DNA from 3 places in the Streptomyces sp. NPDC053541 genome. Region 1 is predicted to be linked to each of the others. Evidence: riboswitches for the same ligand, from Rfam matches in the RefSeq annotation. Region 1 holds a riboswitch; each other region holds the start of a gene.
What was found. A riboswitch is a leader RNA that binds a small molecule or an ion and turns the genes downstream of it on or off. The one in region 1 is predicted to bind S-adenosylmethionine.
Positions count from the first base shown of each region.

Region 2: another riboswitch for S-adenosylmethionine. It lies ahead of ACIGW2_RS18265 (aminotransferase class V-fold PLP-dependent enzyme); the one in region 1 lies ahead of thrC (threonine synthase).
Region 3: another riboswitch for S-adenosylmethionine. It lies ahead of ACIGW2_RS28245 (IclR family transcriptional regulator); the one in region 1 lies ahead of thrC (threonine synthase).

Region 1 is NZ_JBITXM010000001.1:116,697-126,041, reverse strand. It holds gene groL (chaperonin GroEL) at 1-344, opposite strand, end outside; gene ACIGW2_RS00660 (cold-shock protein) at 706-909, opposite strand; gene ACIGW2_RS00655 (MoaD/ThiS family protein) at 1,308-1,583, opposite strand; gene thrC (threonine synthase) at 1,607-2,929, opposite strand; SAM riboswitch class I at 2,923-3,065, opposite strand; gene ACIGW2_RS00645 (glucosyl-3-phosphoglycerate synthase) at 3,187-4,146, shown strand; gene ACIGW2_RS00640 (hypothetical protein) at 4,185-4,415, shown strand; gene ACIGW2_RS00635 (trehalose-6-phosphate synthase) at 4,561-5,919, shown strand; gene ACIGW2_RS00630 (immune inhibitor A domain-containing protein) at 6,212-8,488, shown strand; gene otsB (trehalose-phosphatase) at 8,593-9,345, opposite strand, start outside.
Region 2 is NZ_JBITXM010000006.1:396,160-405,504, forward strand. It holds gene ACIGW2_RS18245 (NYN domain-containing protein) at 1-1,177, opposite strand, end outside; gene ACIGW2_RS18250 (hypothetical protein) at 1,221-1,463, opposite strand; gene ACIGW2_RS18255 (rhomboid family intramembrane serine protease) at 1,652-2,386, shown strand; gene ACIGW2_RS18260 (Lrp/AsnC family transcriptional regulator) at 2,383-2,664, shown strand; gene ACIGW2_RS18265 (aminotransferase class V-fold PLP-dependent enzyme) at 2,740-4,149, opposite strand; SAM riboswitch class IV at 4,333-4,449, opposite strand; gene trpD (anthranilate phosphoribosyltransferase) at 4,540-5,604, opposite strand; gene ACIGW2_RS18275 (cytochrome bc complex cytochrome b subunit) at 5,746-7,371, opposite strand; gene ACIGW2_RS18280 (Rieske 2Fe-2S domain-containing protein) at 7,368-8,420, opposite strand; gene ACIGW2_RS18285 (c-type cytochrome) at 8,417-9,226, opposite strand; gene ACIGW2_RS18290 (heme-copper oxidase subunit III) at 9,301-9,345, opposite strand, start outside.
Region 3 is NZ_JBITXM010000011.1:337,652-346,996, forward strand. It holds gene ACIGW2_RS28225 (TetR/AcrR family transcriptional regulator) at 1-470, opposite strand, end outside; gene ACIGW2_RS28230 (SRPBCC family protein) at 535-1,050, shown strand; partial or broken gene ACIGW2_RS28235 (class I SAM-dependent methyltransferase) at 1,146-1,801, opposite strand; gene ACIGW2_RS28240 (hypothetical protein) at 2,074-2,679, shown strand; gene ACIGW2_RS28245 (IclR family transcriptional regulator) at 2,792-3,514, opposite strand; SAM riboswitch class I at 3,710-3,851, opposite strand; gene ACIGW2_RS28250 (SDR family oxidoreductase) at 4,080-4,787, opposite strand; gene ACIGW2_RS28255 (LysE/ArgO family amino acid transporter) at 5,017-5,640, opposite strand; gene ACIGW2_RS28260 (LysR family transcriptional regulator ArgP) at 5,710-6,639, shown strand; gene ACIGW2_RS28265 (hypothetical protein) at 6,623-7,204, shown strand; gene ACIGW2_RS28270 (NAD(P)/FAD-dependent oxidoreductase) at 7,362-8,642, shown strand; gene ACIGW2_RS28275 (RNA polymerase sigma-70 factor) at 8,729-9,345, shown strand, end outside.

The DNA of each region.
Region 1 (9,345 bases):
AGGGCCATCGGGTTGGCGCCGGCGGCGACGTTGCGCAGGCCCTCGCGGACCAGCGCCTGGGCGAGAACGGTGGCGGTGGTCGTACCGTCGCCGGCGACGTCGTCCGTCTTCTTGGCGACTTCCTTGACCAGCTCGGCGCCGATCTTCTCGTACGGGTCCTCGAGCTCGATCTCCTTGGCGATGGAGACACCATCGTTGGTGATCGTGGGGGCGCCCCACTTCTTCTCGAGGACGACGTTGCGGCCCTTCGGGCCGAGGGTGACCTTGACGGCGTCAGCGAGCTGGTTCATGCCGCGCTCGAGACCGCGCCGGGCCTCCTCGTCGAACGCGATGATCTTGGCCATGTGAAGTGGTCCTCCCGGACATGGGGTGGATAACGCTCCTGGACCGCGCCGACGCCCGCGACGGACGGCCCGCGCTCCTCGTGGTTCCTTCCCCACTCGGTCCGCGACCTCGTCTGCCCGATCCTCGTAGCACTCTCAGCGTGAGAGTGCTAACGCCAATGATTAGCACTCGACCTAGGCGAGTGCAAGCGACTACGGAGGATCCGCCCGCCCTGTGGACAACCGCCGGGACCGGTCGCGGACGGGCGCCGGGGTGGCCGGCGACGGAGGCCGGGGTGGCCGGGGACGCGCGAGGGGCCCGCATCCCTGCCGGGATGCGGGCCCCTCGACGGAAGTGCGTCGGTGGCCGATCGCGCCGCGCTCAGACGGCGAGCTTGACCATGTCCGCCTGCGGACCCTTCTGGCCCTGCGAGATCTCGAACTCGACCCGCTGACCCTCTTCGAGGGTGCGGTATCCGTCCATCTGGATCGCGCTGTAGTGGACGAAAACATCCGCACCACCGTCGACCGCGATGAAGCCGTAGCCCTTCTCCGCGTTGAACCACTTGACGGTGCCCTGAGCCATGCCTAACTCCCCTATTACTGGCCCTTGCGCGGATCCGCACTTCGCGGACCCGGGTCAGACCCTGCGCCGGAACGCGTCGACCGCGGCTGAATGTATCTGCCCAACTGCCCTCTGCAACAGGTCAATCGGACGAGAATTCTGGGCACGCCGGAAAGGGGAATTGGGGAGAATTCACTGAATCACGGGGCAAGTCGGGCCCGGCAAACGGCGCAGATGGGGCACAAGAGGCGGGCACATTGGCTGCTTCTTGTCAGGTCGGGGCGCATTCTCATATGCACCTGGCATGCGCAGCGGAGGGGGCTTCCCCAACTCTATCGCGCTCAACCATGCAGAATTGCCCCTTCCGCTTCTTCTCGCGGAAGGGGCAATTCAGGATTCACCGGTACCCGCCGGTAGGGTCAGCCTCCGGCGACGGCCGGGATGATCGAGACGCCGGCGCCGTCCGGCGTGGCCGTCTCCAGGCCCTGCTCGAAGCGCACGTCGTCGTCGTTGACGTACACGTTGACGAAGCGGCGCAGCTTGCCCTGGTCGTCCAGGACGCGGGCCGCGATGCCGGTGTGGTTCTTCTCCAGGTCGGCGATGACCTCGGCGAGGGTGGCGCCCTCGGCCGGGACCTCGGCCTGGCCCCCGGTGTAGGTGCGGAGGATGGTGGGGATGCGGACGTTCACGGCCATGGCGGTCGTCGTACCTCTCTGAGTCAGTGGGCCAGGCCCGCGTCGCGGAACGCGTCCAGGCTCGGGCGGATGGTGGCGGTCGCCTGAGAACTGTCGGCCACGGCGTCCAGGGTCTTGAGCCCGTCACCGGTGTTGAGCACGACGGTGGTGAGCGACGGGTCGATGACGCCGGCCTCGACGAGCTTCTTCGTCACGCCGACGGTCACGCCGCCCGCGGTCTCGGCGAAGACGCCCTCGGTCTGCGCGAGCAGCTTGATCGCGTCGACGACCTGCTCGTCGTTCACGTCCTCCACCGCGCCGCCGGTGCGCCGGGCGATGTCGAGCACGTACGGGCCGTCGGCCGGGTTGCCGATCGCGAGGGACTTGGCGATGGTGTTCGGCTTCTGCGGGCGGACGACGTCGTGGCCGGCCTTGAAGGCGGCGGAGACCGGCGAGCAGCCCTCGGCCTGGGCGCCGAAGATCTTGTACGGCTTGTCCTCGACCAGGCCCAGCTTGATGAGCTCCTGGAGCCCCTTGTCGATCTTCGTCAGCTGCGAGCCCGAGGCGATCGGGATGACCAGCTGGTCCGGGATGACCCAGCCGAGCTGCTCGCAGATCTCGTACGCGAGGGTCTTGGAGCCCTCGCCGTAGTACGGGCGGAGGTTGACGTTCACGAAGCCCCAGCCCTCGCCGAGCGGGTCGCCGATGAGCTCCGAGCAGAAGCGGTTGACGTCGTCGTAGTTGCCCTCGATGGCGACCAGGTCGCCGCCGTAGACACCGGCCATGACGACCTTGCCCTGCTCCAGGTCGTGCGGGATGAACACGCAGGAGCGGAAGCCGGCGCGGGCGGCGGCGGCGCCGACGGCGCCGGCCAGGTTGCCGGTGGAGGAGCAGGAGAGGGTGGTGAAGCCGAAGGCGCGGGCGGCCTCGATGGCCTGGGCGACGACCCGGTCCTTGAAGGAGTGGGTCGGGTTGCCGGAGTCGTCCTTGACGAAGAGCTTGCCGGGCTCGACGCCGATCGCGCGGGCCAGGTTGTCGGCCTGGACGAGCTTGGTCCAGCCGGGGTTCAGGTTCGGCTTCTCGGCGACGTCGGCCGGGACGGGGAGCAGCGGGGCGTAGCGCCAGATGTTCGCGGGGCCGGCCTCGATGCGCTTGCGGAGCGCCTCGGGGTCGCCGGTCGGCAGGTCGTAGGCGACTTCGAGGGGGCCGAAACAGAGCTCACAGGCGAAGATCGGGCCGAGCGGGAAGGTCTCGCCGCACTCGCGGCAGGAGAGTCCGGACGCGGGACCGAGGTCGACGGTGGCGGGGGTTCCGGAAGCGGGTGCGACGGTCTGTACAGCCATGGAGGCGAGGCCCTTTCTCCTCATCTTCCTCATGACGCATTTCGCCATGAGACGGATTTGGCACCTTCCCTAGCCGGGGACCTCGCTGGAGACGACGGAACCGACTGGAGGGTTGCCGGGGCTTCAACGGGCCGTATCCCTCTGCCCCTCTGGATGAGCGGTATTCGATTGTGAGACGCGGTCGGCACCCCGACATGCATCGGGCTTCCGCGTTGTTCAAGACTGTAACCGAAGCCTTCGACGGTGGAACCGGTCGTCCGATCCGCGAGATGGAGATCACGTTGCTGGAAGAAGTGGAGCGCTGGCTGGCCCGGCGGTCCTGGTCCGTGGCCGACCGTCCGCTGGAGGCGGTGCTGGCCGCGAAGCGGGGCACCCGGGTCAGCGTGGTGCTGCCCGCGCTGAACGAGGAGGCGACGGTCGGCGCGATCGTCTCGGTGATCCGCCGCGAGCTGATGACGGACGCGGTGCCGCTGGTGGACGAGCTCGTGGTGATCGACTCGGGGTCCACGGACCGGACGGCCGAGGTGGCCGCGGCGGCCGGCGCGCGGGTGGTGGCGCGGGACGCGATCCTGCCGCGGCTGCCGGCGGTGCCGGGCAAGGGCGAGGTGCTGTGGCGGTCGCTGATGGTGACGGGCGGGGACGTGGTCTGCTTCGTGGACGCGGATCTGCGGGACTTCTCGGCGGACTTCGTGACGGGGATCGTGGGGCCGCTGCTGACCGATCCGGACGTGGCGTTCGTGAAGGCGATGTACGACCGCCCGCTGGGCGACGCCCCCGGTCAGGGCGGGCGGGTGACGGAGCTGGTGGCACGCCCGCTGCTGAACCTGCACTGGCCGCAGCTGGCCGGTTTCGTGCAGCCGCTGGGCGGTGAGTACGCGGCGCGGCGCTCGCTGCTCGAACGGCTGCCGTTCCCGGTCGGGTACGGGGTGGAGCTGGGCCTGCTGGTGGACGCGCTGCACACGGTGGGCCTGGACGCGCTCGCGCAGGTGGACGTGGGCGTGCGGAAGCACCGGCACCAGGACGGGCAGGCGCTGGGCCGGATGGCGGCGGCGATCTACCGCACGGCCCAGCTGCGGCTGTCCCGCGGGCACCTGGTGCGGCCGCGGCTGACGCAGTTCGAGCGGGGCGAGGGCGGCGCGGGAGCGCCGGGCTTCGTGCCCCGTACGTACGCGGTGGACACGGAGGAGCGCCCGCCGATGGCGGAGATCGCGGAGTACGCGGAGCGGCGCCGCGTGGCGTAACAGCCGATAATGGGTCTTTCTGCCTAGATTTCCCTCTCATGCGGTGCAGAACGGAAAGGGCGCTGGGGGCGGCCGTCGCGGTGCTGGTACTCCTCCTGGGCGGCGCGGGGCCGGCCGGGGCGGCGGGCACGGCCCCGGAGCGCCGGACGCCGATCGCCGAGCGGGACGCGGGCGCGGAGCGCCTGTGGCTGCTCGGCGGGCTGGGTGTGGCGCTGGCGGCGACCGGCGTGGTGGCGCTGGCGGCGGTGCGGGCCGGCAGGGAGCGGTGAGGCGCCCGAGACTTCCGGGTTGGGCGGGACTCCCGGGGCGGGCGAGGGCCCTGGGGCACACGAGATCCCTGGGGTTTCCTGGCGCGAATCCGCGCGTCTCGAATCCGCACGTTTGAGCGTTTACCGGACGGGCTAGGTTCGCCGTATGGCTTCTGTCCTCGTGGCATCCAACCGCGGCCCCGTCTCGTACACCGTGCGCGACGACGGCTCACTGGACACCCGGCGGGGCGGCGGCGGGCTCGTCTCGGGGCTGAGCGCCGTGTCGTCGGGCGTGTGGGTGTGCGCGGCGCTCGGCGAGGGCGACCGCGAGGCCGTGCGGCGCGGGGTGGCCGAGCCGGGCGTGCGGATGCTGGACATCGACCCGGAGGTGTACGCGGACGCGTACAACGGCATCGCGAACTCGGTGCTGTGGTTCCTCCACCACCATCTTTACGACATCCCGCGCGAGCCCGTCTTCGACGCGGAGTTCCGGCGCCGCTGGGAGTCGTACCGCGACTACAACCGGGCCTTCGCGGAGGCGCTCGCGGAGGCCGCCGACGAGGGCGCGGCGGTGCTGGTGCAGGACTACCACCTGGCGCTGGTGCCGGGGATGCTCCGCGAGCGCCGCCCCGACCTGAGGATCGGCCACTTCACCCACACCCCGTGGGCGGAGCCGGCCTATCTGGCGATGCTGCCGGAGGACGTGCACCGGGAGCTGGCGGAGGGGATGCTCGGCGCGGACGAGGTCGGCTTCCACACCCGCCGGTGGGCGGACGCGTTCCTGGCCGATCCGTACGTGGCGGGCGCGGCGCGCCGGCCCCGGGCGGCGGTGCATCCGCTGGGCGTGGACGGCGACGACCTGCTCGCGCTCGCGCACCGGCCGGAGGTGGACGAGCGGCTGGCGCGGCTGCGCGCGGAGGTCGGGGACCGCAGGACGATCGTGCGGGTGGACCGCACGGAGCTGTCGAAGAACGTCCTGCGCGGCCTGCTCGCCTACCGCGAGCTGCTCACCGCCCGCCCCGAGTGGCGCGGCCGGGTGGTCCACCTGGCGTCCGCGTATCCGTCCCGTCAGGACCTGGAGGTCTACCGGGCGTACACGGCGTCGGTGCGGGAGCTGGCGGACGGGATCAACGAGGAGTTCGGCGCCGCGGACTGGCAGCCGGTCCTGGTCTCCGTGGAGGACGACTTCACGCGCTCGCTCGCCGCGTACCGCCTGGCGGACGTGGCCCTGGTCAATCCGGTGCGCGACGGCATGAACCTGGTGGCCAAGGAGATCCCGGTCGTCTCGGAGGCCGGCTGCGCGCTGGTGCTGTCCCGCGAGGCGGGCGCCTACGAGGAGCTGCGCCGGGACGCCCTGACGGTGAACCCCTTCGACGTCACGGCCACGGCGGAGGCGCTCCACCAGGCCCTGTCGATGCCCGCGCCGGAGCGCGCCGAGCGCACCAAGCGGCTCGCCACCGCGGCCACCGCCCACCCGCCGCAGCGCTGGTTCCTGAACCAGCTGGACTCCCTGCGCGCCTCCTGACGGCCGACGGGCCGCCGCCGGGCCACCGACGCACGGCCCCGCGGCGCGCACGACCCGCGGCGCGCCCCCGCGGGCGGAGCGGACCCCTCCCCTCCCCTACAGCACCCCTATGGACGGGAGGGAAATTCCTCGGGATCTCCCCCTCCTCGGGCGGGGGGCTTCCGTGCCAGACTCGGCGCCGATCGTTCCCCCAGGCGATCCGTAAGTCTCCTACGGAACCACGCGAACCATGCGGCACCCCGCATGTGAGCGAAGGGATCGCGCAGCCTTGAAGAACAAGATTGTCGTGGGCATGACCCTAGGGTCGGCGCTCACCGCACTCCTCGCCGCGGGAATCACCCCCGCCGCGGCGCAGGAAGCCCGGGACAGCGGCCCCGGGGCCACCGCGGCGCCCCGGCCGGACGACCGGCCCGGACCGCTCAGCAAGCAGCGCACCGAGCTGCGCAAGAAGGCGATCGACCTGGTCGCCAAGGGCAAGGCGAAGGCGAACGCCCGTGGCGTCGTCGAGGTCGCGCCCGGGAAGTTCGCCGAGACCGAGACCACCACCGAGGTCCGGCAGGAGAAGATCTTCACGATCCTCTCCGAGTTCGGCGACCTGAGCGCCGGCAAGTACGGCACGGTCCCCGGACCCCTGCACAACCAGATTCCGCAGCCGGACCGCAGCACCGACAACTCCAACGCGTGGACGGCGGACTTCTCCAAGGCCCACTACGAGGAGCTGTTCAACGGCTCCGGCGAGTCGATGAAGACCTTCTACGAGAAGCTGTCGAACGGCCGCTACTCGGTGACCAACACCGTCGAGGACTGGGTCAAGGTCCCCTACAACGCCTCCTACTACGGCGACAACGCCGTCGAGGACACCGGCGGTTCCTGGGCCTTCATCCAGGACACCGGCGACGCCTGGTGGAACGCGCAGCTCGCGGCCGGCAAGACGCCCGCCGAGATCGACGCCTACCTCGCGCAGTTCGACGTGTGGGACCGCAACGACTACGACCACGACGGCAACTTCGACGAGGCCGACGGCTACATCGACCACTTCCAGGCCGTGCACGCCGGCATGGGCGAGGACGCGGGCGGCGGCGCGCAGGGCGAGGACGCCATCTGGTCGCACCGCTGGTACGTCAACGGCGACGACTACGGCCTCACCGGCCCCGACGTCTCCGGCACCCAGAACAAGCAGGGCGGCGCCCGCATCGGCCAGTCCAAGTACTGGCTGGGCGACTACACCACCGAGGGCGAGAACGGCGGACTCGGCGTCTTCTGCCACGAGTTCGGCCACGATCTCGGCCTGCCCGACTTCTACGACACCGACGGCGGCGAGAACTCCACCGCCTTCTGGACCCTGATGAGCTCCGGCTCCTGGCTCGGCCACGGCGCCGCCGCGGGCGAGGGCATCGGCACCCACCCGGGTCTGATGGGCGCCGAGGAGAAGCTGTTCCTCGGCTGGCTGGACTACGCCGACGCGCCGCTCGGCGCCACCGGCTCGTACACCCTCAGCCCGGCCGCCCTCCAGGTCGCCGGCAAGGCCCAGGCCGTCCGCGTCGCGCTGCCCGACAAGGCCAGCAGCACCTCCTACACGACGCCCACCTCCGGCACCCACGCCTGGTGGACCGGCTCCGCCGACGGCCTCAACCAGTCCCTCACCCGCTCCGTGCCCGCCACCTCGCGCGTCACGGTGAAGGCGAACGCCTGGTACGAGATCGAGGCCGACTTCGACTACCTCTTCGCCGAGTACTCGCTCGACGGCGGTGCCAACTGGCAGCGCGCCGGCGCGGCCGTCTCCGGCTCCTCGGCCGGCAAGTGGACCACGCTGCGCTTCTCGTACGACGCAGCGGGCAAGCCCTCGCTGTTCCGCTTCCGCTACCAGACGGACGGCGGCGTGCACTTCGCCGGCGCCTTCCTCGACGACATCACCCTCGGCACCGGCGGCACCACGCTGACCTCCGACGACGTCGAGCAGGGCACCAACGGCTGGACCGGACAGGACCGCTGGAAGATCTCCACCGGCACCGAGACGGCCACCTACCCGCGCTACTACCTCCTGGAGAACCGCGAGTACGTCGGCGCCGACGCGCTCCTCGCCGAGGGCCCGTACCAGTTCAGCAAGCCGCTCACGGCTCCGGACTGGGTCGAGTTCTTCAAGTTCCAGAACGGCATGCTGGTCTGGTACGTGGACCGCTCGTACGACGACAACAACGTCAGCAACCACCCCGGCGGCGGCTCGGCGATGGTGGTCGACGCCCGTCCGACCCCGTTCCGCTACGACGACGGCACCGCGCCCAGCAACCGCCGTCAGCCCTTCGACGCCACCTTCGGCCTGGAGCCGACGGACGCGACCTGCCTCCACAAGGAGGTCCTGGTCGGCAAGGGCAAGCAGCAGACCGTCGCGACGAAGGCCGCCTGCGCCCCGTCCGTCCCCGGCCTGCCGGTCTTCGACGACACCGACCCGAACGCCTACTACGACCCGACGGCCCCGCAGGCCAGCGTGAAGGTCGCGGGCCACGGCACGAAGGTCACGATCACCGGTGACGCCGGCGACGACCTGACGATCACGGTGGCGAACCCGTAACCACCGATCGGTGAGGCACCACCGGGGCCCCGGACCGCGCCACGCGGTCCGGGGCCCCTCGTCATGCGCCCCCTCGTCATGCGCCTCTCGTCAGGCTCCCGCCGTCAGGCGCCCATCGCCTCCGCGAGCCCCGCGAGCAGCCCCACCACCGCCGCCGGGCCCGGCACCGTGAGGTCGGCGCGGGCCGCGAGGTCGGGGACTGCGGCGGACTCGGCGGCGGAGCAGACGAGCAGGCCCGGGGTGCCGTCGGAGCGCAGCTTCTCGACGGCCGCGAAGGCCGGCAGGTCGCCGAGGTCGTCGCCCGCGTAGAGGACGGCGCCCGCGCCGGTCTCCCTTACGTAGTCGGCGAGCGCCACGCCCTTGTCCATGCCCGGCGGGCGCAGCTCCAGGACCATCCGGCCCGGCTCCAGGACCAGGCCGTGGTGGGTGGCGAGGTCGCCGAGCGGGCCCCGCAGCGCCTCGAACGCGCCCTGCGGATCCTCGGCGCGCCGGGTGTGGACGGCGACCGCGCGGCCCTTCTCCTCGATCCAGGTGCCGGGCCAGGCGCCGATCCGGTCGAGGAAGCCGGGCAGCTCGGCCCGGACGGAGGCGACCCCCGGGTGCGGGGCGGCGGCCTGGACGGTGCCGGTGACGGCGTCCCAGCGCTCCGCGCCGTAGTGGCCGAGGACCACCAGGTGCTCCAGGCCGGGGACGCCGGCGAAGCCCCCGTACCGTACGGCCACGCCGGCCGGGCGGCCGGTGACCACCACGACGGCGGCCACCTTCGGGGCGAGCGCGGCGAGCGCGCGGACGGCGTCCGGGTGGGCGCGGGCCCGTTCCGGATCGGGGACGATCTCGGCGAGCGTCCCGTCGAAGTC
Region 2 (9,345 bases), on a different contig from region 1:
CCCGCACCCCGCGCGGCGGGGCGAGCAGCACCGGCGCGGCCAGCTCGGCGCCGTCGAAGACACAGGTGACCTCGGCTCCCGAGCGGGCCGCGAGCGCGGAGAGCCCACCGAGCAGCCGCAGCCGCTGCTTCTCCAGCGGCATCGTCGGATAGCCGGTCTTGGTGACGTTGTAGCCGTCCACCACCAGGTGCGCCTGCGGGAGTTCGAGCAGCTGGTCGAGGAGGGCCGGGTCGGTCTCGGACAGCGCGCGGGCCGCGATGTCCTTCGGCGACATCCGCCCCGGCTCCACCGCGTCCACGGTGTCCGCCGGGTGCATCGACACCGGCGGCAGGGCGAGTTCGCGGCGCAGCCCCTGGGCGGCGTCAAGGACGGTGTCCAGGAGCAGCCGCAGCCGCATGTCCTCCACCGAGCGCCCCTCGCGGGCGGCCCGGCGGCTCGCCTCCAGGGCGGCCTCGACCTCGCCGAGCCGGGCCTTGAGCCGCCGGCTCTCGCTCTCGGCGGCGGACACCTGGGCGGCGGCCTCGGTGCGGGCCGCGTCGATCTCGGCCTGCGCCCGGCGCAGCGCGGCCTCGCCGCGCTTGACGTCGCTCTGGGCGCTGCGCAGCTTGCGGTGAAGCGATTCGGCGTCCTTGCGGGCGGCCTCCAGCTCGCGGCGCAGCTGCTCGGTCTCGGCCTTCGCGCGCTCCCTGGCGACGGCCACCTCCTCGCGCAGCCGCTCCAGTTCGCGCCGGCCGGCCTCGTCGGCACGCTCGGCGTCGGCGCGCTCGGCCTCCTCGCCGGCGGCGGCGACCAGCTTGCCCCAGCCGGCCGGGCGCAGCACGTAGGCGGCCGCGGCCACGTCGACCGGGTCGGCGGCGCCGGGCGGGGCGCCGGACTCCACGGCCCCGGCGAGCTCGGGCTGCGCCTCCTTGAAGCGCTCGCCGATCCGCTGCCGGAACAGCGGGTCGCTCTCCAGGGCGGCGGCCATCGCGTTCCCGGCGAACTTGGCGCGCCGGGAGGCGGTGAAGCGGGCGTACTGGCGCAGCGGGGCGGGCAGCTCGGTGACGGTCAGCCCGCCGAAGGCGTCGGCGACGAGCGCGACGACCCGGCGGCGCACGGCCTCGGGCAACGGCCGGTCGAGCGCCTCGGCGGCGCCGTCGGCCGCGCCCGGCTGGTCACCGTGCGCGGGCTGCTCCACGATCCGTCACCCACTCCCTGTCTCGCCCTCGCCGGGCCGCTCCTCAGGAAGCGGCGCCCGGCCTGTCCACCAGTTCGATCTGGTCCACCGCGTTGCACCAGCGGCAGCGGACCGACTCGATGGTCTCACTGACCACCTCGCGCTCCTCGACCTTCGGCTCTCCGGCGAGGTCCAGATGGACGTACTCGACGACCTTGGACGAGCGGGTCACGTCGAAGCGGGTCAGGTTGCCGCAGAGCGTGCAGCGCCAGCGGGTCTCGGCGGTCGGCAGGGGAACCGTCGTCATCGTTGCCGTCCTCTTTCCGTACGAGGCTCAGTGTGAGGCCTTGCGCGAGGTGTCGCGGACCCGCGGTGCGCCGTCGAACAGCGGGGATGTCGCCCATCGGGCAGGTCCTAACCCTACGGCCTCGCGGGTACCCCGCGGCACGGCGAGGCACTCTGTCCAGGTGGGCCCCGGTACGCCATGATCTGTCCATGATCGACTGGCGGGGTGCGGCCCTCGGCGCCTGGCGCGGCGTGCGGAACGGGCCGACGGTGACCTACGGCCTCATCGGGCTGTGCGTGCTGCTGTTCGCGGTGAGCCCGGTGTCGGGCCTGAACCCGGCGTACGGGACGGGAGACCAGCTGCTCGCGGCGCAGAGCGCGTACTTCCAGCGCTGGGGCGTGATCCCGGCCGATCTGACCCGGGCCGAGCCGCGCGCCCTGCTCACCCCGCTGACCGCGCTCTTCGTGCACGGCAGCTGGCTGCACCTGCTCGGGAACATGCTGTTCCTGTACGTGTTCGGGGCGATGGCCGAGGAGCGGATGGGCCCGGTCGGGTTCGGCCTGTTCTATCTGGGGGCGGGGGCGCTCGCGCTGACCGGCTACGCGGTGGCGCACGCCGAGAGCGCGCAGACCCTGGTCGGGGCCTCGGGGGCGATCTCGGGGGTGCTGGGGGCCTTCCTCCACCTCTTCCCGCGCGCGCGGGTGACCAGCCTCTTCCCCTTCCTCTTCTTCCTGCCGCTGCGCTTCCCGGCCTGGATCGTGCTGATCTTCTGGTTCGTGCTCCAGTGGCTGGCGGCGCGCTCGGCCGGGGCGGGGCCGGGGGTGGCGTATCTGGCGCACGTGATCGGCTTCGTACTGGGCTTCCTCTACGCGTGGGCCCGCTACAGAGGTGGGGATACAGTGAAGCCACCAGCCGCGGCCATCGAGGGAGAAAGCCAGCCGTGATCACCGCGATCGTGCTCATCAAGACCAGCGTGGACCGCATCCCCGAGATCGCCGAGGCGATCGCCGCGATCGACTCCGTCAGCGAGGTCTTCTCGGTCACCGGCACCTACGACCTGATCGCCATGGTGCGGGTCGGACGCCACGACGACCTGGCCGACATCATCCCCGGGCAGATCTCCAAGATCCCCGGCGTCGAGGCCACGGACACGCACGTCGCCTTCCGCGCCTACTCGCAGCACGAGCTGGACGCGGCCTTCGCCATCGGCCTGGAGTCCTGACGCCCCGGTCCCCGTACGACGGCGAAGCCGGCCTCTCCCCCGCGGGAGGCCGGCTTCACCCGTTCGAGCGACCGGTCAGCCGCGGTCGGGGACGCAGCGCCCGTCCTCGGTGCGGTACGTCCAGCGGGCGCCGTCGCGCACCAGCTCCTTGACCGCGCCGACGAAGCGCTCGACGTGCTCGTCCGGGGTGCCGGCGCCGAAGCTCACCCGGATGGCGTTGAGCGACCGCTCGCCGGGGGCCGCCTCGGGGGCGCCGCACTCGCCCGGGTCCTGCGGGTCGCTGCCGAGCAGGGTGCGGACCAGCGGGTGGGCGCAGAAGAGGCCGTCGCGGACGCCGATGCCGTACTCGGCGGAGAGCGCGGCGGCGAAGTGGGAGCTGTTCCAGCCCTCGACGACGAAGGAGATGACGCCGACCCGGGGGGCGTCGTCGCCGAAGAGGGAGAGGACGCGCACCTCGGGCACCTCCGCGAGGCCCGCGCGGACCGTGGCGATCAGGTGCTGCTCGCGGGCGACGAGGGAGTCGAAGCCGGCCTCGGTGAGCGCCTTGCAGGCGGAGGCGATGGAGTAGACGCCGATGACGTTGGGCGAGCCCGCCTCGTGCCGGGCCGCGGTGGTGTGCCACTCCACGTCCACACCACCGTCGGCCCGGCGGGCCACCTTGCGGGAGGCGCCGCCGCCCGCGAGGTAGGGCTCGGCGTCCTGGAGCCAGTCGGCGCGGCCGGCGAGCACGCCGGAGCCGAAGGGCGCGTACAGCTTGTGCCCGGAGAAGGCGACCCAGTCCACGTCGAGCTCCCGCACGGAGACCGGGTGGTGGGGCGCCAGCTGGGCGGCGTCCAGGACGATCCGCGCGCCGTGCGCGTGCGCGGCGGCGGCGAGTTCGCGCACCGGCCACAGCTCGCCGGTGACGTTGGAGGCGCCGGTCACGCAGACCAGGGCGGGGCCGTACGGGTCGCGGTCGGCGAGCGCGCGCTCCAGGGTTTCGACGGCCTGGACGGGGGTGCGCGGCGCGTTGAGGTAGGTGACCCGGGCGTCCCGCCACGGGAGCAGCGAGGCGTGGTGCTCGGTCTCGAAGACGAAGACCTGGCAGTCGGCGGGGAGCACTTGGGCGAGCAGGTTGAGCGAGTCGGTGGTGGAGCGGGTGAAGACGACCTGGTCGCCGGGGCGGCAGTCGAGGAACTCGGCGACGGCGGCGCGGCTGTTCTCGAAGAGGTCGGTGGAGAGCTGGGAGAGGTAGCCGGCGCCGCGGTGGACGCTGCCGTAGTACGGGGCGTAGGCGGCGACGTCGTCCCAGACGCGCTGCAGGGCGGGGGCGCTGGCCGCGTAGTCGAGCGCCGCGTAGGTGACCTCGCCGCCGGTGACGAGCGGGACGGTGACGTCGCGGCCGAGGACCGGCAGCGGGGCGGCGCAGCAGGGGTCGGTGCCCTCGGCGGTGGCGACGGAGGAGGCGGCGGGGGCGGCGACGGCGGCGTTCGGGCGTGCGGACATGACGGTATCTCCCGGCATAAAAGGGGCGCGAAAAGGCGTGAGGGGGCCCGCGGGGCGGCAGCGCGAACAGGGGTGCCGCACACGGGGTGGTGAAGGGGAAGAGGGGCCGAGGGCCCTAACGCATTCGCTTGCTCACGAGACAACGCTCCCTAGAGGACCAAGGACCCCAGGGTGGTGCGCAGGGGTCCGCGCTTGCCGCAGGCTTCTGCTCGTACGGCCTGGTCTTCACCCGGGGCACCCCGCCACGGACGGAGGGTTGCCGGACAGCCGGCCGGGGCCTTGCAGCTGTCACTCATGACCTGTTCCAGAACCTATGCCAGACGATCACGGGGCCGCAACCCCGTCCCGGCATCCGGGACGGGGCGTCATGCGCCGTTCACATGGGGGCGGTCAGGCGTTGCTGGCGGCGATCCACCGCTCCAGGGCGCGGCGCGCGGCCCCTGAGTCGATGGACTCGGCGGCCCGGTCCATGCCGGCCCGCAGCTGCTCCGCGAGGGTGCCCTCCCCCGGCTCCAGGGCGGTCAGCGCGGCCGCCGAGTTCAGCAGCACGGCGTCCCGCACCGGCCCGGTCTCGCCGGCGAGCAGCCGCCGGGCGACGTCGGCGTTGTACGAGGGGTCGCCGCCGCGCAGCGCGTCGAGCGGCACCGGGGTGATGCCGACCTCGCGCGGGTCGAAGCGCTCCTCGCGCACGGCGCCGTCCCGGACCACCCACACCCGGGAGGTGCCGGTGGTGGTGAGCTCGTCCAGGCCGTCGTCGCCGCGGAAGACCAGGGCGGAGTTGCCGCGCTCGGCGAGCACCCCGGCGACGATGGGCGCCATCCGCGGGTCGGCGACGCCGACCGCCTGGGCCCGCACCTTCGCCGGGTTGGTGAGCGGGCCGAGCACGTTGAAGGTGGTGCGGATGCCGAGCTGGCCGCGGGCCGCGGCGACGTGCCGCAGCGAGGGGTGGAAGCGCACCGCGAAGCACATGGTGATCCCGGCCTCCTCGGCGACCTCGGCGACCCGCTTCGGGGTCAGGTCGAGGTTGATGCCGAGCTTCTCCAGGACGTCGGAGGAGCCGGAGGCGGAGGACGCGGCCCGGTTGCCGTGCTTGACGACCTTCACCCCGGTGCCGGCCACGACGATCGCGGACATCGTGGAGATGTTCACCGTCTTGGCGCCGTCGCCGCCGGTGCCGACGATGTCGACGGCGGGCCCGGGCACCTCGATGACGTTGGCGTGCTCGTACATCGTGCGCACCAGGCCGGAGATCTCGGCGACGGTCTCGCCCTTGGCGCGCAGCGCCACCATGAACCCGGCGATCTGCGCGTCGGTGGCCTCGCCGCGCATGATCAGGTCCATCGCCCAGGCGGTGTCGTCGGCGGACAGGTCCCGGCCGTCGAGGAGTCCGTTCAGCAGGACGGGCCAGGAGCGGCCCGCCGCGGTGTCGCCTCCAGCGGGGTTCACAGCGCTCATGGTCGCTCCTGAGGGGTCCGTACGGAACTGCGCGGGTGTCGCTCCCACCCTATCGATCTCCGGGGACGGCAAAGAGCCCCGTCCATCGAATGGACGGGGCTCTCGCCGTGGCGACCTAGGCGGTCAGCGGTTCAGTGGTGATCAGTGGTGGCCGTGGCCGCTCTCGATCTCCCTGAACTCCTCCGCGGTGGGCTTGGCGATCTGGTTGTCGCCGCCGTAGTAGCCCCGGTTGAGCTTGACCCGGAGCTTCTCCATGCGCCCGACCTTGCGCTCCACACCGTTCTCGTCGACGGCCGGCGGCAGCTCGGCCGGCTCGTACTGCTCGTGCGCGGTGAGCTTGTAGCGCTCGCCCTGGCTGAGCGGGGTGTGGACCTCGACGAACTCACCGTGCGGCAGGCGCTTGATGATGCCCGACTCGCGGCCGTGCAGCACCTTGTCCTTGTCCCGGCGCTGGAGGCCGAGGCAGATCCGCTTGGTGACGATGAACGCGATGACCGGGCCGACGAAGAAGAAGATCCGCACGAACCAGGTGATCGAGTTGATCGACAGGTGGAAGTGGGTCGCCCAGAGGTCGTTTCCACCACCGACGAGCATGATCATGTACGCGGTGATCCAGGCGACGCCGAAGGCGGTGCGCGTCGGAGCGTTGCGCGGGCGCTGCGCGATGTGGTGCTCGCGCTTGTCGCCGGTGATCCAGGACTCGATGAACGGGTAGACCGCGATGGCCGCGAGGACCACCGGGAAGATCACCAGCGGGATGAACACGCCGAGGACCAGCGTGTGGCCCCACAGGTTGATCTCCCAGCCCGGCATGACACGGATCAGACCCTCGGCGAAGCCCATGTACCAGTCGGGCTGGGCGCCGGTGGACACCTGGTCCGGGCGGTACGGGCCGATGGCCCAGATCGGGTTGATCGAGGCGATCGCCGCGATGACCGCGATGACGCCGAAGACCAGGAAGAAGAAGCCTCCGGCCTTCGCCATGTACACCGGCAGCAGCGGCATGCCGACGACGTTCTTGTTGGTGCGGCCGGGGCCCTCGAAGTGCGTGTGCTTGTGGACGAACACCAGGATGAGGTGCGCGACCACCAGGCCGAGCATGATGCCCGGGAGCAGCAGCACGTGCGCCGAGTAGAACCGGGCGACGAAGTCGCCGCCGGGGAACTCGCCGCCGAACAGGAACATCGACAGGTACGTGCCGACGATCGGCACGGACAGGATGGCGCCCTGCATGAAGCGCACACCGGTGCCGGAGAGCAGGTCGTCCGGGAGCGAGTAACCGGTGAAGCCGGTGAACATGCCCAGGAAGAACAGCAGGAAGCCGAACAGCCAGTTGATCTCACGCGGCTTGCGGAACGCGCCGGTGAAGAACACGCGCATCATGTGCACGAACATGCCGGCGAGGAAGATCAGCGCCGCCCAGTGGTGGATCTGCCGGATGAGCAGACCACCGCGCACCTCGAAGGAGATGTGCATGGTCGAGTTGAACGCCTCGGACATCAGCTGTCCCTGGAGCGGGACGTACGAGCCGGCGTACTCCACCTCGTTCATCGACGGGTGGAAGAACATCGTCAGGTAGACGCCCGTCAGGATGATGATGAGGAAGCTGTAGAGGCAGACCTCGCCCAGCATGAAGGACCAGTGGTCCGGGAAGATCTTCCGCATGTTGGCCTTGGCCAGCGTGTAGATCCCCAGGCGTCCGTCGGCCCAGTCGGCGATCCGCTCACCGGCGGGCGCCTTCTTCTGCGTATTGGTCACAGTGCTCATCCGCGCTCCCAGAAGGCGGGACCGACGGGCTCTTCGAAGTCACCGTGCGCTTCGAGGAAGCCCTTGTCGTTCACGCCGATCCGCAGCTGCGGAAGGGCGTGACCGGCCGGGCCGAAGATGACGCGGGCGCCGTCGGACAGGTCGAAGGTGGACTGGTGGCACGGGCAGAGCACGTGGTGCGTCTGCTGCTCGTACAGCGAGATCGGGCAGCCGACGTGGGTGCAGATCTTCGAGAAGGCGACGATGCCCTCGTGCGACCACTCGAGCTCGCGCTTGTCCTTGATGTCCTCCGGCTGGATCCGGACGATCATCAGGGCGGCCTTGGCGATCTCGGTCTGGAAGTGGTGGTCGTGCTCCTCCAGGCCCTCGGGCTTGGCGAACGTCAGCGAACCGACGGCGACGTCCTCGGGACGCAGCGGCTCGTTGGTGTTCATGTTGATGAGCAGCTTGCCCTTGGACCACAGGGTGGACCGGAGCTTCTTCTCGGGCAGCGGGCCCATGTCACGCAGCAGCACGACGCCGGAGAGCGGCACCAGGGCAAGCGCGCCGAACAGCGTGTTGCGGATCAGCTTGCGGCGGCCGAAGCCGGACTCGGCGGCACCGGCCGCGAAGTCCGCCATGACCTTCGCCTTGACCTCGGGCGTGGCCTCCATCGGGTGACGCTCGTCGGCCACCTCGACGTCGGACATCAGGGTGCGGGCCCAGTGGACCGCGCCGGCGCCGATGAAGAACAGCGCCGCACCGAGGGTCAGACCCAGGGCGAAGTTGAGCGCGGACACCCGGCCGAAGGGCCAGATGTACACGATCTTGTCGACCGGGAAGATCACGTACGAGGCGATGAAGCCGATCGTGGCCAGCATCGACAGCGTGAACATGAAGGCGATCGCGCGCTCGGACCGCTTGGCGGCCCGCTCGTCGATGTCCTGGATGCGCGGCTTGTGGGGCGGGAGGCCCGGGTCGGCGAACGGGTCGTCGGCGACCTTCACCGCGCCGTGCGCGGTGGCCTGCTCGGTCGGCAGGTTCTCTTCTGGATTCTCTTGGGTACTCATGACTTCTTGGCCTTAGCGGTGTGGGCCGCGACCCAGATGGCAACTGCGATCAGTGCGCCCAGTCCGAAGATCCACGCGAACAGGCCCTCGCTGACGGGGCCGAGGCCACCGAGCTTGAGACCGCCCGGGTTGTCGGCCTTGTCGCTGTTCACGGCCTGGACGTAGGCGATGATGTCCTTCTTCTGCTTCTCCGGCATCGTCGTGTCGGGGAAGGAGGGCATGTTCTGCGGGCCGGTCTGCATGGCCTCGTAGAGGTGCTTCGGGTCCACGCCCTCGAGGGTCGGGGCGTACTTGCCGTAGGTCAGCGCGCCGCCCTCGCCGGTGAAGTTGTGGCACTGGGCACAGTTGGAGCGGAACAGTTCGCCACCCTTGGCGATGTCGGCGCCCTCGGGGCTGTACTGGCCTTCCTTCGGCGTGACCGGACCGGCACCGAGGGAGGCGACGTACGCCGCGAGCTGATCGATCTCAGCCTGCGAGTAGATGACCTTCTTCCTCGGGACCTGGGCGCCGGGCTGCTGGGCCGGCATACGGCCGGTGCCGACCTGGAAGTCCACCGCCGCCGAGCCCACGCCTACCAGGGACGGGCCGTCAGAGGTGCCCTGACCGCCGGTTCCGTGGCAGCTGGCACAGCCGACGGAGTAGAGCTTCTTGCCCTCCTCGATGGCGAGGGACTGGGCGGTTTCATCGGCCTTCGCCGTGCCCGCGGGTGCGAACGCGGCGTACAGCCCCCCAGTTGCCGCCAGCGCGAGAAGTAGGACGACGACCGCCGCCAGCGGATGGCGTCGTCGTGCGGAGAGCTTTTTCACGGATTACCCCGGTGTCAGGATCTTCTGCGTCGATGCTTGCTGGATGTGTGCGTCCGCCCGGAGGCGGAGCCCGATTACTTGATCAAGTAGATCGTGGCGAAGAGGCCGATCCAGACGAC
Region 3 (9,345 bases), on a different contig from region 1:
GCCAGGGCCATGCGGTCCCGGTCCTGTTCGTTCCGGGCGCCGAGGGCCTCGGCGAGGGTGGCGAGGGCCTCGAAGATCCGGCCGTTGCCGGCGTCCGCGCGTCGGCGGTGCTCCTCGGACCAGTCGGCGCGGCCGAAGTCCGCGGCGCCGTAGAGGAGGAGGACCGCCTCGGCCGGGTTCTCGCGGCACCAGGCGACCACATGGCGTGAGGCCGCGCGGGCCGCCCGGTGCGGATCGGGCTCGCCGGTCAGGACCGCGAAGTAGCCCTCCTGGAAACGCTCCACCGTACGCAGCCACAGCTCTGCGAGGAGCGCCGTGCGCCCGGCGAAGCGGTGGTACACCGAGCCGCTGGGCGCGCCGACGGCCTGAGCGACGGCCGACATGGTGACGGCCTGAGGTCCGCCGGAGGCGGCGAGGCGGACGGCGGCGTCGAGGAGCTGGGCCGTGTCGAAGCGGGGTGGTCTCACCATGAATCAGAGAGTACTCTCCAATTAATTGGAGAGGGGTCTCCAATACTCTTGAGGGGAGAGACACGTGGGCGTCTACAACGTGCACCAGCGCCTGTTGCCCGTGGCCGAGAGCGAGGTCGGAGCGCTCATCGACAGCTTGGCGAGCGGGGACGGGGACCGGCTCTGGCCCGGGGCGGCCTGGGCGCCGATGGAGTTCGACCGCCCTCTGGGGGCCGGCGCGGTGGGCGGGCACGGCCCGGTGCGCTACACCGTGGCCGGGTACGCGCCCGGGCGCTGGGTCCGGTTCGCGTTCACCGGACCCCGTGGCTTCCACGGCTTCCACGAACTGGCCACGCTCCCCGCCGGCCAGGACCGCACGGTGCTGCACCACACCCTCGCCATGACACCCACGGGCGTGGCCCGTCTGACCTGGCCCCTGGCCTGGCGCCCGCTGCACGACGCCTGCCTGGAGGACGCCCTCGACCGCGCCGAGCTCGCCTGCACCGGAACCGTACGGCGGCCGGCCCGCTGGTCACCGTACGTCCGGATGCTGCGCGCGCTCGCACGCGTCGCCGGGTCGCGCCGCGACCGCCAGCGGTAGGGGGGCGAACCCGATCCGGCCCCGGCCCGGGCGCCGGTTCCGGTCCCGGCCCCGGCCCTGGTCCCCGCCCGCACGCCGGACAGCGGGAAGCGGGATCAGTCCCGGCGCCAGACCAGCGTGTAGCGCCAGAACAGTCGGCGGCGCAGCCGTGCGCCGGGCAGTTCGCGCCGGGCCTCGCGGGTGATCTCGGCGAAGGTCATGGTCGCCGGCCGCGTCGGGGCGGTCATCGAGGCCGGTGGCGGCGCTTTGCGGCCCCTGTTCTTGATCCAGGCCATGGCGACGTTCGACGGAATGGCGACGGCGTCGATGAGGTGATCGGTCCCCGACCGCGGGCGGTACAGACCGGCGACGACCAGGGTTCCGCCAGATGCCAGGCGCTGCCGGAAGCGGGCGAGGGCCGGTCCGAAGGGCATGTGGTGGACGGCGGCGACGCAGGTGATGACGTCGTGGGGCCCTGAGGCATGTCCCTCAGGGCGTCTCCGACGGCGAAGGTCACCGGGGCGGCCGGGCCGGTGAGCTCTCGCGCGCGTGCGACGACGGTGGCGTCGGCGTCGATTCCGTGCACCGTTCCTGCCCTGGTCGCCAGAAGTCTGACGAGGTCACCGCTGCCCGATCCGACGTCCAGGGCGCTGTTGAACCGTCCCGGGAGCTGCCGCAGGATCCACCGGTGGTAGTGCGCGTTGTGATCCCAGGGGCGGGAGGCATGGAACCGTTCGAGTGCTCGGAACAGGCGGGGCAGCGGTGACTTCATGGCACGAGTCCATCAGACCGGCCCTCCGGAGCGCCGACATCGGGCGAGGTCGGTCCCGCGGCGGGTCCCGGTCTCCCGGCGGGACGGCGGTGTGCACCACGGGGGAGCGCCCCACGAACAGGCGTGGTTCCCGCCACCGTCGCCCGACCGCCCGAACAGCGCCTGACGCGGCGGGACTTCTTGTGGTCCGATTCCGCATCTCCCCTCCGGCGCGGACACACTCACGATATGTTCACCTCGCCTTTACGAGATGATCACATCGAGGGGACCTCATGACGCAGCAGCCCGGATGGGACCAGCAGCCCCAACAGCCGTACGGCTACCCTCAGCAGCCCGGCCCCTACGGCCCGCCGCCTCCGCCGCAGAAGAAGGGCATCGGTGTCGGCGGCGGCATCGCGATCGGCTGCGGTGGCCTTCTCGCCCTGGTCGTCCTCGTCGGCGTGATCGGCGCATTGGCCGACGGCGGCGGAGACGGCGACACGAAGTCCGACGCCAAGCCGAGCAGTGTCGTCTCCGAGCCCGCCGCCAAGCCGACCGCGAATCCGGCCGCCAAGCCTAGGACCGAGGCGCCGCCGGCCGACGAGGTGCCCAAAGAGCAGAGCCAGGCCGACCAGTTCAAGGCGTTCGTGGCGAAGAACGGCACCGACGCCGAGAAGGCCGCCGTGAAGCACGTGACCAAGGTCCAGGGGGCGGAGAAGCAGAACGACATCCTGGACACCGCCGACGTCTACACCGACTTCAAGGGCGGCTTCATGAGCCCGGACGCCAACAAGGCCAAACTCATCGCGTCCGCGTTCGCCGACTGGAAGCACTCGAAGAACGGCCTGGTGACGATCTACGGCTCCGACGGCGATCTCATCTCCAACGGCCAGTTCTGACCGCGCCGGAGGGGTCCGGCCTCGCCGAGGACTCCGCACGGCGACGCTCCGTGCGACACCGCCGGCCGCGGAACCCGAGGCCGGGGCTGGCACCGCTCGGCCCGCCCGTCCGTCATCGGTGACGGATCGCCTCGGTGAGGCGTTCGGCCGCGTCGATGGCGACCTGCGCGAGGCGGGCGCCGGGGTTGCGGGTGAGGCGCTGGATCGGGCCGGTGACCGTGAGGGCGGCGACGACGCGGTGGGCCGGGTCGCGTACGGGCGCGGAGACGGAGGCCATGCCCGGTTCGCGCTCGCCGATCGACTGGGCCCAGCCCCTTCGCCGTACGCCGCTGAGGGCGGTGGCCGTGAAACGGGCTCCCTGCAAACCGTGGTGGTAGCGCTCGGGATCCTCCCAGGCCAGGAGGACCTGGGCGGCGGAGCCGGCCTTCATGGGGAGCGTGGAGCCGACGGGGACGATGTCCCGCAGGCCCGAGGTCCGTTCGGCGGCTGCGACGCAGATGCGCACCTCGCCCTGCCGGCGGTAGAGCTGAGCGCTCTCGCCGGTGGTGTCGCGCAGCGAGGTGAGGACCGGGCCCGCAGCCGTCAGCAGGAGGTCCTCGCCGGCCGCGGCGGAGAGCTCGGCGAGTCGGGGGCCGAGCACGAACCGGCCGTGCAGGTCCCTGCCGACCAGGCGGTGGCGTTCGAGGGCGGTGGCCAGCCGGTGGGCCGTGGGTCGGGCCAGACCGGTGGCGGAGACCAGCCCCGCCAGCGTGGCGGGGCCGGCCGCCAGCGCGCCCAGGATCACCGCGGCCTTGTCGAGGACACCGACTCCGCTGGAAATATCCGGAATGTTCATGAAAAGGGGTACTCCTGTCTCGGTCTGCGCGCGCCAGGGCGCGCAGGAACCTCGGCAGCCGGGAGAGGGCAGGGACGATCAGCGGGGAAGGGCCGAAACGAGCGGCTGATACGTCGCGGAGCACATGAGACGGGTACGCGGAAGGCCCGCAGTCGACAAGGCCTGGGGAAGGGGCAGCACAGAGAGCACCGTGTCTCCTCATCTTTTCCCGCGCCACGTTGGCGCGGGCCGGAGTTGGCACTGATCCCGGCGGCGCGGCGCGAACTGGGAGCGCCGAGTCGACCGGGGAGTTGCCGGGGCTTCGTAGGGCCGGTCCCTCCACCCCTCTGGATGATTCGCGAGGAACCATACAAGACTCCGGACGCTTGCTGCCAATGGCCCCCGAGTCGCCTGTACGACGTGCCACGTGTACAGCAGGTCATGCGTACGACGTGCCACGTGTACGACGGGCCACGCGTACGGCCGCGGACGTGACGCCGTCGCGAAGGGGCCGGGGATGGGCCGGCAACGACCGGGGAGGGACCGGGAAGGACGGGAGGGGCGGGAGGGACCGGCCGGAGCCCCGTCACCAGGGCAGTGGCGCGCCCTTCCGGAAGAAACCGCCGGTGGGTCCGGAGTCGGGCAGGGTCGCCGCCCAGACCACGCTCGCGGCGCCCTGATCGACGGGGTCGCCGCCCGGCCCGCCCATGTCGGTGGCGATCCATCCCGGGCAGACGGCGTTGACCAGGATCCGCTCGGCGCGCAGCTCGTCGGCGAGTTTGCGGGTCAGGGCGTTGAGGGCGGCCTTCGAGACGCCGTACGCGGGGGTGCCGCCGCCCATGTGCTCCAGGGACCCGGACTCGCTGGAGACGTTCACGATGCGGGGGTGGCGCGATCGGCGCAGCAGCGGCAGGAAGGTCTGCGCGGTCTGCCAGGCGCCGAAGAGGTTGGTCTCCAGGGTGCGGCGGACGTCGTCGAGGTCGGCGGAGACGGCGCGCTGGGCGGTGTCGTAGTTGATGGCCGCGTTGTTGACGAGGACGTCGAGGCGCCCGAACTCCCCTTCCACGCGGCGGGCGAGGGCGCGTACGTCGTCGGCGTCGGTCACGTCCAGCCGGCAGGGGAGCAGGGTGCCGGGCAGTCCGGGAGCCAGGTCGGCGACGGCCCGTTCGGCGTCCTGCGGACGGCGGGCGGACAGCAGGACGGTGTGACCGAGGGCGGCGAGCTGGCGCGCGGTCTCGCGGCCGATGCCCCTGTTGCCACCCGTGACCAGCGAGACCGTCGTTGCGGTGTTCATGCTCTTTCTCCCCCTCTGCGGACGGCCGGGGCCGGGCGTTCGGCCACCAAGGCACTCCGGTGGTCCAGAACTCCGGTGGTCCAGCACTCCGGTGGTCCGGCACTCCCGTGCTCCGGTACTCCGGCAGCACGATAGGCCCTCGCCCGGCGGAGACGGAGCGCGGACGGGCCGCGAACGACCGTGCACCGACGCGGCCGAACCCGGCCCCACACACACATCCGCAATCCGTCTACGCCCCGGCCACCAGCATCCCGCCCATCGTCAGCATGGTCGCCGCGACCAGCCCGTCCAGCACCCGCCACGCCTTCGGACGGGACAGGAAGCCGCTCAGCAGCCGGGCGCCGAAGCCCAGCGCGAAGAACCAGCTCAGGCTGGCCAGGGCCGCGCCCACGCCGAAGGCCCAGCGAAGGTCGCCGCGGTCCGACGCGAGCGAGCCGAGGAGCAGCACCGTGTCCAGGTACACGTGCGGGTTCAGCCAGGTCATCGCCAGACACGTCAGCACCGCCCGGCGGGCCGAACCGGCCGCAGGACCGCCCGCCGTCAGGGCGGCGGCCGGATCGGGCCGCAGGACGCGGCGGGCGGCGAGGAGCCCGTACACCAGCAGGAACACCCCGCCCACCACGCCCACGGCGGTCAGCGCCGCCGGCCACGCCGTGACCACGGCTCCCACCCCCGCCACACCGAGTGCGATCAGCACCGCGTCCGACAGGGCGCAGATCGCGACGACCGCGAGGACCGCGTGACGGCGGGCGCCTTGGCGCAGGACGAACGCGTTCTGGGCGCCGATGGCGACGATGAGGGAGAGCCCCGCTCCGAATCCGGCGACGAGGGCGGCAAGGGTGTTGCTGTTCATGACCTTGACCGTAAGGACCGCGGCTCGATGGCGACAGCTAAACTTTCTTACGTATCCTTAGCCGTACTTATGAACGAGCTTCCCCTGGATCTGGTACGGACCCTGCTGGCCGTCGTCGACGAGGGCACCTTCGACGCCGCCGCGGCCGCCCTGCACGTGACGCCCTCCGCGATCAGCCAGCGCGTCAAGGCGCTGGAACAGCGCACCGGCCGGGTGCTGTTGATGCGCAGCAAACCGGTGCGCCCGACCGAGTCGGGCGAGGTGGTGGTGCGCTTCGCCCGCCAGATGGCGCGCCTGGAACGGGACGCCCGCGCCGAGCTGGGCCTGGAGGCGGAGCTGGGCCCGGCCCGGATCCCGATCGCGGTCAACGCCGACTCCCTGGCCACCTGGTTCCTGCCCGCCCTCACCCGGGTTCCGCAGCAGCCGCCGGTCTGCTTCGAGCTCCACCGGGAGGACGAGGCCCACACCACCGCCCTGCTGCGCGAGGGGCAGGTGATGGCGGCCGTCACCTCGTCTCCCGACCCGGTGGCCGGCTGCACCGTACGGCCGCTGGGCCTGGCCCGCTACCGGGCCGTGGCCGCGCCCGAGTTCGCCGCCACCCACCTCGCGGGGAAGCTGCACGAGGACCTGCCCGAGGCCCCGACGGTGACCTTCGACCGGCGCGACGGCCTCCAGGACGCCTTCGTCCGGTCCCTCACGAAGGGCCGCTCCGGCGCGGGGCGCATCCGCCACCTGGTGCCCACGTCCGACGGGTTCCGCGACGCCGTCGCCTTCGGCCTCGGCTGGGGCATGGTGCCCGAACCGCAGGCGGAACCGCTGCTCCTCGCCGGCCGGCTGATGGAACTCGCTCCGAACCGGCCCATGGACGTCCCCCTGTACTGGCAGCAGTGGAAACTTGACTCGCCCGCCCTGTCCACCGTCGCCGACGTGGTGGCGACGGCCGCCGCAGAGGCCCTCCTGCCCGACCGGGGGAGCGGCGCGCGTGAGCTCCCGTCGTAGCCCGCTGAGCGGCTGGTGGCCGTACCTGGAGGAGCGGACCCGCCACGCGGTCGACGCCGACGTCCTCCGTGCCCGTCGCATGTCTGCGGTCAGGACGGTCTGGGAGGCCCTGCGTCCGCTGGACGTCGGCCTGTACGAGGCCGAGCGGGTGGTCCACGCGCGGTACGAGGCCCTCGGCGGGCGGGTGCGGCGCGCCCCGGACCCGCTCGACGTCCCCTCCCTCGCGGCCCGCGCCGCGGCCTTTGCGGGACGAGTGGTCGCGGTCGAGGCGCTGTGGGACGGCGACACGGTGCACGACTGGTTCGTGGTCCTGGTCGCGGTCCTGGACGATCCGGAAGGGGAGGGCCACCTGGCGACCGTCCACGAAGGCCCGCAGGGCGCTCCGCCCGGCCGTGCGGCCGCCGACGCTGGCCGATCACCTCGGTGTGCCGTTCCACTTCGCTTCCCCGGACACGCCGGACGACGACGCTCCCCGCTGGCGCGCGACCCACTGACCGAGCGGACCGCATTCCCTCCCCTCCGAGTCCTCTCGGCGTGTGACCTGCGTCACATCGTGTCACGGTGATCGGCCCGCTGGTGTCTTGAGGCCGAACCCCCTGGGAGACGGAGGAGACGACATGACCGGACACGACATGACCGGACACGACATGACCGGACACGACATGACCGGACACGACATGACCGGACACCTGATGACGGGACGGGCGATGACCGGAGACGCGATGACCCACGACAAGCGGGACTCGCGGCACCACATCCTCGTCCTCGGCGCCGGCTACGCCGGTGCCTACGTGGCCGGAACCCTCGCCCGGCGGCTGGACCCGGCCGACGTCGCGATCACCGTGGTGAACGCGGAACCGGACTTCGTCCAGCGCCTGCGGCTGCACCAGCTCGCGGCCGGCCAGCACATCGATGCCCCGCCGCTGACCGAGGTCTTCGCCGGCACCGGGATCCGGCTGCGCGTGGCCCGGGCCACCGCCCTCGAACCCGAGCGCCGGACCGTCACCGTGGACGACGCCGAGGGCGGCGCGGAACTCGCCTACGACACCCTGATCCACGCCCTCGGCAGCCACGGCGCCGACCAGGGCGTCCCCGGCGTCGCCGCGTACGCCTTCGACATCGCCGCCCGCCCCTCCGCCCTGCGCCTGCGCGAGCGCCTCGACACCCTCGACGCACAAGGCGCCGGCGGAACCGTACTCGTCGTCGGCGACGGCCTGACCGGCATCGAGACCGCCACCGAGATCGCCGAGTCCCGCCCCGGCCTCTCGGTGACCCTGATCGCCCGCGGCGAGCTGGGCGACCGCCTGTCCAGCGGCGCCCGCGCCCACCTGCGCGCGGCCTGCGACCGGCTGGGCGTCACCGTCCTCGAACACACCGTCGTCGAAGCCGTCGAGGCGACCCGGGTCCGCTGCGCCGACGGCACGCTCCTGGACTCCGACGCCACCGTGTGGACGGCGGGCTTCGAGGTCGGCCCGCTCGCCGCGACCGCCGGCCTCGACGTCACCGAGGAAGGCCGGATCCTCGTCGACCGCGCCATGCGCTCGGTCTCCCACCCGGACGTCTACGCCGTCGGCGACAGCGCCCACGCCCTCGGCGACAACGGCCTCCCGCTGCCGATGTCCTGTGCCTCGGCCGGCTACACCGGTCGGCAGGCCACGGACGCGATCGTCGCCCGTCTGACCGGTGGCAAGATCACGCACAGCAAGCTGGAGTACCTGGGCAACCACATCAGCCTCGGGCGGCGCGACGGGATCCTGCAGATGGTCGACGGCGAAGCACGGGCGAAGCCGAAGTACATCGGTGGCCTGAAGGCCGCGAGGATCAAGTCGGCCATCGTGCGCATGTCGTTGTGGGGCACCGCGCACCCGACCTTCGGCCTGCCCAAGCGCAAGCACCGCGTGACCGCCAACCCCGACCCCACGTCCACGACCACGACCACGGCCACGGCCAGGCCCGGGGCCTCGGCCGCCGAGGACACGCCCCGCCGGCTGGAAACGCTGTAGCCGCCCGGGGGCGAACACACCGCCGGCGGGAAGCGGACAGCAGACAGCGGCAGCGGACAGGCAGTCGAACAGGGAGAGGCCGAGAGATGACAGACCACACCACCGATGCGGCGACCGAGGCGTTCGTCGCGCACCGCAACCTGCTCTTCACCGTGGCGTACGAGATGCTCGGCTCGGCCGCCGACGCCGAGGACGTCCTCCAGGAGACCTGGCTGCGCTGGATCAAGGTCGACCCGGAACGCGTCGGCGACGAGCGGGCCTACCTGGTGCGGATCACGACCCGTCAGGCGCTCAACCGGCTGCGCACCGTCAAGCGCCGCCGCGAGGCGTACGTCGGCCCGTGGCTGCCCGAACCGCTGGTCACCGCACCGGACGTGGCCGAGGACGTCGAACTCGCCGAGAGCATGTCGATGGCGATGATGCTGGTCCTGGAGAGCCTCACCCCCACCGAGCGGGCCGTGTTCGTGCTGCGCGAGGTCTTTGACGTCGAGTACGACGAGATCGCCGAGGCCGTCGACAAGACCCCCGAGGCCGTCCGGCAGATCGCCCACCGCGCCCGCCGGCACGTCGGCGCCCGCCGCCCCCGCCGGACCGCCTCCGCGAGCGAGACCCGGGCGGCCCTGGAGTCCTTCCGGCGCGCCGTCGAGACCGGTAACCCGCAGGACCTCCTCGACGTCCTCGCCCCGGACGTCGTCCTGCTCAG